DNA from 2 places in the Nocardioides sp. F233 genome. Region 2 is predicted to be linked to the other one. Evidence: predicted binding sites of a transcription regulator. Region 2 holds the regulator's gene; the other holds the start of a gene.
What was found. Region 2 encodes HrcA, which represses chaperone genes, less so after heat shock. Its sites were predicted from a motif close to TTGGCACTCGNNNNNNNCGAGTGCCAA; they were not measured.
Positions count from the first base shown of each region.

Region 1 (3,569 bases), on a different contig from region 2:
GTCGCGGAGACGAGCTCCTTCTCCGGCTCCTCGTCCCGCTTCTCGTCGCCGTGCCCGGGCCACCACGCGGCGTGCCCGATGAGCGCGGTGAGAGCCGGCGTGAAGAACATCGCCATCACGAAGGCGGCCACGCAGATGCCGAACGCGATCGCGAAGCCCATCGACGTCATGAACGAGTTGCCGGCCAGCATCAGCGAGGCGAAGGTGCCGGCGAGGATCAGGCCGGCCGCCGCGATCGTCGGACCACCGTGGTGGATCGCCTTCGCTGCTGCCTCGCGTGGCGTCAGGCCCTCGCGGGCCTCCTCGCGCAACCGGGCCACCATCAAGATGTTGTAGTCGGTGCCGAGTGCGACCACGAACAGGTAGATGTAGATCGGCAGGATGAAGATCAGGCCGTCCGCGCCGCCGATGAACTGGAACACGATCGTCGTCGCGCCGAGGGTCGCCGCGAAGCCGAGGCCGACCGAGACCATGAGGTACCACGGCGCGACGAGCGAGCGGAGCAACAGCGCGAGGATGACCAGGATGATCACCGCCGCGACCGGGAAGACCACCTTGTAGTCGCGGTTCATCGCGGCCTGGAAGTCGACGAAGATGGCGGTCAGACCGCCGACGTACGTCGACGTGCCGGCCGGGGCCGCCTTCTCCGCGGCCGGGCGCAGGCCCTCCCGCACGTCCGTCAGCGCGTCGTCGGAGGACGGGTCGTGCTCGAGCGTGGTCATGAAGATCGCGGTCTTGCCGTCGGGCGCCGGGATCGGGTCCGCGACGTCGCTGACGCCCTCGGCCTTGGCCAGCGCCTCCTTGAACGCCGGGAAGGTCGCAGGGTCGAGCGCGGCGTCGGAGTGGAGCACGACCGGAGCCGGCTGCGTCGCACCGGCGGAGAAGCCACCCTTCTCGAGGGTCTCGGAGGCCTTGGCGGACTCGATGTTCTTCGCCGAGCTGGACGAGCCGATGTCGAAGGTCGGGGTGAAGCTGAGCGCGAAGATCGCGAGGACCAGCAGGGCGCCGCCGGAGGCCAGGGCGAAGCGGACGGGGTTGCGACCGACCGCGTTGCCGATCTTCTCGAACCGGGCGCCCTTGGACGCGATCCGCCACTTCTTCGACGGCCAGAAGAACGCGCGCCCGACGACGGTGGCGAAGGCCGGGATCAGGGTGAGAGCCGCGACGACGGACACGGCGACCGCGATCGCGAGCGACGGTCCGATCGAGCGGAACATGCCGAGCGTCGAGAGGAGCAGGGCCATGAACGCCGCCACCACGGCGCCGCCTGCGGAGGCGATCGCCTCGCCGGCCCGCTCGATCGCGTGGGCGACGGCTGCGCGGTGCTCCTCGCCCTCGCGGAGACGCTCGCGGTAGCGGAAGACGAAGAACAGCACGTAGTCGGTGCCGACGCCGAACAGCACCACGATCAGGATGACCGTCGTCGACGGGTCCTTCTGGAGGCCGAACACCTTGGCGGCGATGTCGATGAGGCCGTTGGCCATCGGGGTCATGAACGCGATCACGGCCACCAGGGGCAGCAGGGTGATCAGCACGCTGCGGAAGATGATGCTGAGCAGCAGCACGATGAGGACCACGGTCGCGAGCCCGACGATCGCCTCGGCGTTGCCGCTGGACTCCACCTGGTCGTAGCTCTGCGGCAGGGAGCCGGTGGTCTGCGCTCGCAGGCCGGTGCCGTCGGTGGCCTTCTTCAGCTCGTCGCGCAGGTCCTTGACCTGGTCGAGCTCCTTCGGGTCCTGGCCGGTCACGCCCTCGGCGAGCGCCAGGTTGGAGATCGCGACCTCGCTCGTGGGCGACACCAGCGGCTCACCGGCCGAGGTGAATACCTTCGGCAGCTCGAGGCCCTGCATGATCTCGCCGATCTTCGTGACGTCGGCCGCGGCGAGCTTCGCACCGTCGGTGCGGTCGAAGACCACCGTCGCGCCGGAGTCGGTCTGGTCGGGGAAGGCGTCGGCCATCAACGTGGCGGCCTTGATCGAGTCGTAGGAGTCGGGGAGGAAGTCCGCCTGGTCCGTGGTCGCCTCCACCTTGGGGTGGAACATCACGACGAGGACCGTCGCGACCAACCACGCGGCGATGACGTACCAGGGACGACGGGACACGAGACGGCCGAGGGCACCGAACATGTCAGGAACGCTATCGGCGGGCAGGGGGCCCTGGTCAACCGACTTTGGTAGGTCCTCGCCAGCACTTGCCGCAGGGGGCCTCTGGCACTCCCTTGCGGAGAGTGCTAGTTTCGTTTCTGGCACTCTCGCCGCGAGTGTGCCAGCGCAGGTCACCTGCAGGACACACCCAGACAGTCTTAGAAAGTGGAGGTCGACATCGTGTCGGTCAACATCAAGCCGCTCGAGGACCGGATCGTCGTCAAGCCCCTCGAGGCCGAGCAGACCACCGCCTCGGGTCTGGTCATCCCCGACACGGCCAAGGAGAAGCCCCAGGAGGGCGAGGTCCTGGCCATCGGCCCCGGCCGCATCGACGACAACGGCAACCGCGTCCCGCTCGACGTCGCTGTGGGCGACAAGGTCATCTACAGCAAGTACGGCGGCACCGAGGTCAAGTACGCCGGCGCCGAGTACCTCATCCTCTCGGCCCGCGACGTCCTCGCGGTCATCGCCTGAGCTGAGTCTCGTACCGCCCGGGACGTCCGCATCCGTGCGTGACGTCCCGGGCGTTCGGCTTTCCACCCAAGGAGTGAAGTAGTGCCCAAGATCCTGGAGTTCGACGAGCACGCCCGGCGCGCGCTCGAGCGGGGCGTCGACGCCCTCGCCAACACGGTCAAGGTGACCCTCGGCCCGAAGGGCCGCTACGTCGTGCTCGACAAGAAGTGGGGCGCCCCGACCATCACCAACGACGGCGTGACCGTCGCACGTGAGGTCGAGCTGGACGACCCGTTCGAGAACCTCGGTGCCCAGCTCACCAAGGAGGTCGCGACCAAGACCAACGACGTTGCCGGTGACGGTACGACGACCGCCACCGTCCTCGCCCAGGCGCTGGTCCACGAGGGCCTGCGCGCCGTCGCGGCAGGCGTGAACCCGATGGGTCTCAAGCGCGGCATGGACGCCGCCGCCGCCGCCGTGGGCGACGCCCTGCGCAGCGCCGCCCGCGACGTCGACGACGAGAAGGACATCGCCTCCGTGGCGACTGTCTCCTCGCGCGACAGCCACATCGGCGACCTGCTCGCCGAGGCGTTCGGCAAGGTCGGCAAGGACGGTGTCATCACCGTCGAGGAGTCCAACACCCCCTCGACCGAGCTCGAGTTCACCGAGGGCATGCAGTTCGACAAGGGCTACATCTCGGCGTACTTCGTCACCGACGCGGAGCGCCAGGAGGCGGTCCTCGACGACCCGTACATCCTCATCCACCAGGGCAAGATCAGCGCGATCGCCGACCTGCTGCCGCTGCTGGAGAAGGTCATCCAGGCCGGCAAGCCGCTCTTCATCCTCTCCGAGGACGTCGAGGGCGAGGCGCTGTCGACGCTGGTCGTCAACAAGATCCGCGGCACCTTCAACGCCGTCGCCGTGAAGGCCCCGGCCTTCGGTGACCGCCGCAAGGCCATGCTGCAGGACATC
Region 1 covers NZ_JBVASH010000007.1:43,439-47,007, forward strand. The annotation lists gene ACZYRU_RS22935 (MMPL family transporter) at 1-2,126, opposite strand, end outside; gene groES (co-chaperone GroES) at 2,325-2,618, shown strand; gene groL (chaperonin GroEL) at 2,700-3,569, shown strand, end outside.
Region 1: the regulator HrcA is predicted to act here: its motif matches at 2,208-2,234, upstream of groES (co-chaperone GroES).

Region 2 (3,569 bases):
TCGAGCTCGACGCCGATCCGCATCCGGATCTCGTCGCAGCACTCGCACTGCTCGAGCCCGAGCGCGTCGAGGCGCCCGGACAGGGTGAGCGTGGCGTCCCGGTCGGGGGAGTCGGGGCTGCCGAGGCCGCTGGTGACGGTCAGGAGGGCGCCGCGGCCATCGGTCGCCGCGATCGCGAGGGCGGAGCCGGCGGGGCAGCTGAGCACCGGGCGGCCGCCGTGGTCCTGCATCTCGAGCCCGCCGTCGTCGAGCCCGGCGGTCACGTCGTCGAGGCCGTCGACAACCAGCTGCACCTCGAGCGGGCAGGCGAGGATGCTGCGCGCCGCGGCGGCGAGGCGGCGTACGTCGAGACCGGGGTCGAGCGTCATGTCCGCTCCTTGCAGTTCGGGACGATAAGATTAGGTGAGCCTAACCTATCTGAATCGCGAAAGGGAGGGAAGGGCGTGTCCCGCGGGTCCGGGGATTCGACCGGGTCAGGGCTAGGATTGGCACTCCCAGCGGTGGAGTGCCAAGTTCCACCGGGGCTCGGCAACGTTGAGGAGGTGGGCATGCAGGAGGAGCGCAGGCTCGCCGTGCTGCGTGCGATCGTCGAGGACTACGTCTCGACCGAGGAGCCGGTCGGCTCCAAGGCGCTCGTCGAGCGCCACCACCTCAACGTCTCGCCGGCCACGATCCGCAACGACATGGCGGCGCTCGAGGAGGAGGGCTACCTCCACCAGCCGCACACCAGCGCCGGGCGGGTGCCGACCGACAAGGGCTACCGGCTCTTCGTCGACCGGCTCTCCACGGTCAAGCCGACCACCCAGGCCGAGCGCCGCGCGATCGCGGGCTTCCTGGAGGGGGCGGTCGACCTCGACGACGTCGTGCACCGCTCGGTCCGGCTGCTCGCGCAGCTGACCCGGCAGGTCGCCGTCGTGCAGTACCCCACGCTCTCGCGCTCGACCGTGCGCCACATCGAGGTCGTGGCGCTCACCCCGGTGCGGCTGCTGCTGGTGCTCATCCTGAGCTCGGGCCGCGTCGAGCAGCGCCTGGTCGAGCTCGACGCCGACATCAGCGAGGACGAGCTCGCCACCCTGCGCTCGCGGATCAACCTCGCCGCCACCGGCGAGGTGATCGCCGACGCCGCCACCGCGCTCCACGCGCTGGTCCGGGCCGACGGCGCCGAGGGCCGCGCCCCGGCCGCCTCGCCCGCCACGACCGCGGTCGTCGACACCCTGGTCGAGGCGATGAGCGACCACCGCTCCGACGAGCGCGTCGTCGTCGGCGGTACGGCGAACCTGGCCCGGTTCGGCGACAGCTTCGAGACCTCGGTCCGCCCGCTGCTCGAGGCGCTCGAGGAGCAGGTCGTGCTCCTCAAGCTGCTCGGCGAGGCGCAGACCGGCGGCGCGGTGACGGTGCGGATCGGCGCCGAGGGGCCGTACGAGAACCTGGCCTCCACCAGCGTCGTCGCCACCGGCTACGGCCCCGACGACGCGTTGGCCGCGCTCGGGATCGTCGGCCCCACCCGCATGGACTACCCCGGAACGATGGCGGCGGTGCGTGCCGTGGCGCGCTACGTCTCCCGCATCCTCGACGAGAGCTGAGAAGAAGAGAAGTGAGCCAGGACCCCTACGAGCTGCTGGGCGTCGGCCGTGACGCGGACGCCGACACGATCAAGAAGGCGTACCGCAAGCTCGCCCGCCAGCTCCACCCGGACGTCAACCCCGACCCGGAGAGCCAGGAGCGGTTCAAGCAGGTCACCGCCGCCTATGAGGTGCTGTCCGACCCGCAGAAGCGGGCGGCCTACGACCGCGGCGGCGACCCGTTCGGCGGCGGCTTCGGTGGCGGCCAGGGTGCGGGCTTCTCCTTCACCGACATCATGGACGCCTTCTTCGGCGGCCAGGGCGGCGGCGCCGCCGGTGGCGGCCGCGGTCCCCGCCCGCGCGTGCGTCGCGGCCAGGACGCCCTGATCCGGATCGAGGTCGAGCTCGCCGAGGCCGCGTTCGGCGTCTCCCGCGAGCTCAAGGTCGACACCGCGGTGCGCTGCACCACCTGCGACGGCGAGGGCGCCGCGCCCGGCAGCCACCCGGTGCCGTGCGAGACCTGCCACGGCCACGGCGAGGTCGCCCACGTCCAGCGCTCCTTCCTCGGCGAGATCCGCACCCTGCGCCCGTGCGCGGCCTGCCGCGGCTTCGGCACCGTGATCCCCGACCCGTGCCGCGAGTGCGCGGGCGACGGGCGGGTCCGCTCGCGTCGTACCCTCACCGTCAAGATCCCCGCGGGCGTCGACAACGGCACCCGCGTCCAGCTCAGCGAGCAGGGCGAGGTCGGGCCGGGCGGCGGCCCCGCCGGCGACCTGTACGTCGAGATCCACGTCGCGCCCCACGAGGTCTTCGAGCGCCACGGCAGCGACCTGCACTGCACGGTGTCGGTGCCGATGACCGCCGCTGCCCTCGGTACGACGATCGAGCTGCCCACGCTCGAGGCCGACCTCGACGAGAGCGCCGACGTCGAGCGGTCCTTCGACCTGCAGGTCCCGACCGGCACGCAGTCCGGCCACCAGGTCCTTCTCCGCGGCCGCGGCGTCCCCGGCCTGCGTGGCGGACGCGGCGACCTCGCCGTCACCATCGCCGTCGACACCCCGACCCGGCTCGACCCGCGCCAGGAGGAGCTGCTGCGCGAGCTGGCCGCGATCCGCGGCGAGGAGCAGCCGACCGGCGACGTCCGACCGGCGCACAAGTCGATGTTCGGCCGGCTCCGCGACGCGTTCACCACGCACTGAGCAGATGACGCTTCCCCAGCACCTCGTGCCGACGCTCGACGGCGTGCGCGCGGGTGACGCCGTCACCGTCGAGGGCGACGAGGCGCACCACGCGGTCGTCGTACGTCGGCTGCGGGTGGGGGAGCAGCTGCTGCTTGCCGACGGGCTCGGCCTGGTCGCGACCGGCGAGGTGACGGAGACCGCCAAGCGAGCGTTCACGGTCGTCGTGGGCGAGGTCGAGGACCACCCCGAGCCCCGGCCGTCGGTGACCGTCGTCCAGGCGTTGCCGAAGGGCGAGCGCGGTGAGCTCGCCGTCGAGGTGCTCACCGAGATCGGCGTCGCCCGGATCGTCCCGTGGGCCGCGGCCCGCAGCGTCGCGGTCTGGAAGGGCGAGCGCGCCACCAAGTCGCACGCGAAGTGGCAGGCCACCGCCCGCGAGGCCGCCAAGCAGGCCCGCCGCGCGTGGCACCCGTCGGTGCTGCCGCTGGCCGCGACCGACGAGGTCGCCGACCTGATCGCCTCGGTCGACGTCGCGATCGTGCTCCACGAGGACGCCGCGGAGCCGCTCGGCGCGCTCGCCCTGCCCGCCGACGGCGACCTGCTGGTCGTCGTGGGTCCCGAGGGCGGGCTGACCGAGGAGGAGGTCGGCCGGTTCGTGGAGCACGGTGCGGTCGCCGTCCGGCTCGGGTCCGAGGTGCTGCGCACCTCCACCGCCGGGGTCGCCGCCGTCGCTGCGCTGCTGTCGCGGACCCCACGCTGGGGAGCCTGACGCAGCTCAGCGGGCGAGCAGAGCCTCGACCCGCGCGATCTCGTCGTCCAGCCCGGCCCG
Region 2 covers NZ_JBVASH010000004.1:558,578-562,146, forward strand. The annotation lists gene ACZYRU_RS18630 (hypothetical protein) at 1-368, opposite strand, end outside; gene hrcA (heat-inducible transcriptional repressor HrcA) at 549-1,583, shown strand; gene dnaJ (molecular chaperone DnaJ) at 1,595-2,761, shown strand; gene ACZYRU_RS18645 (16S rRNA (uracil(1498)-N(3))-methyltransferase) at 2,766-3,509, shown strand; gene ACZYRU_RS18650 (winged helix DNA-binding domain-containing protein) at 3,516-3,569, opposite strand, start outside.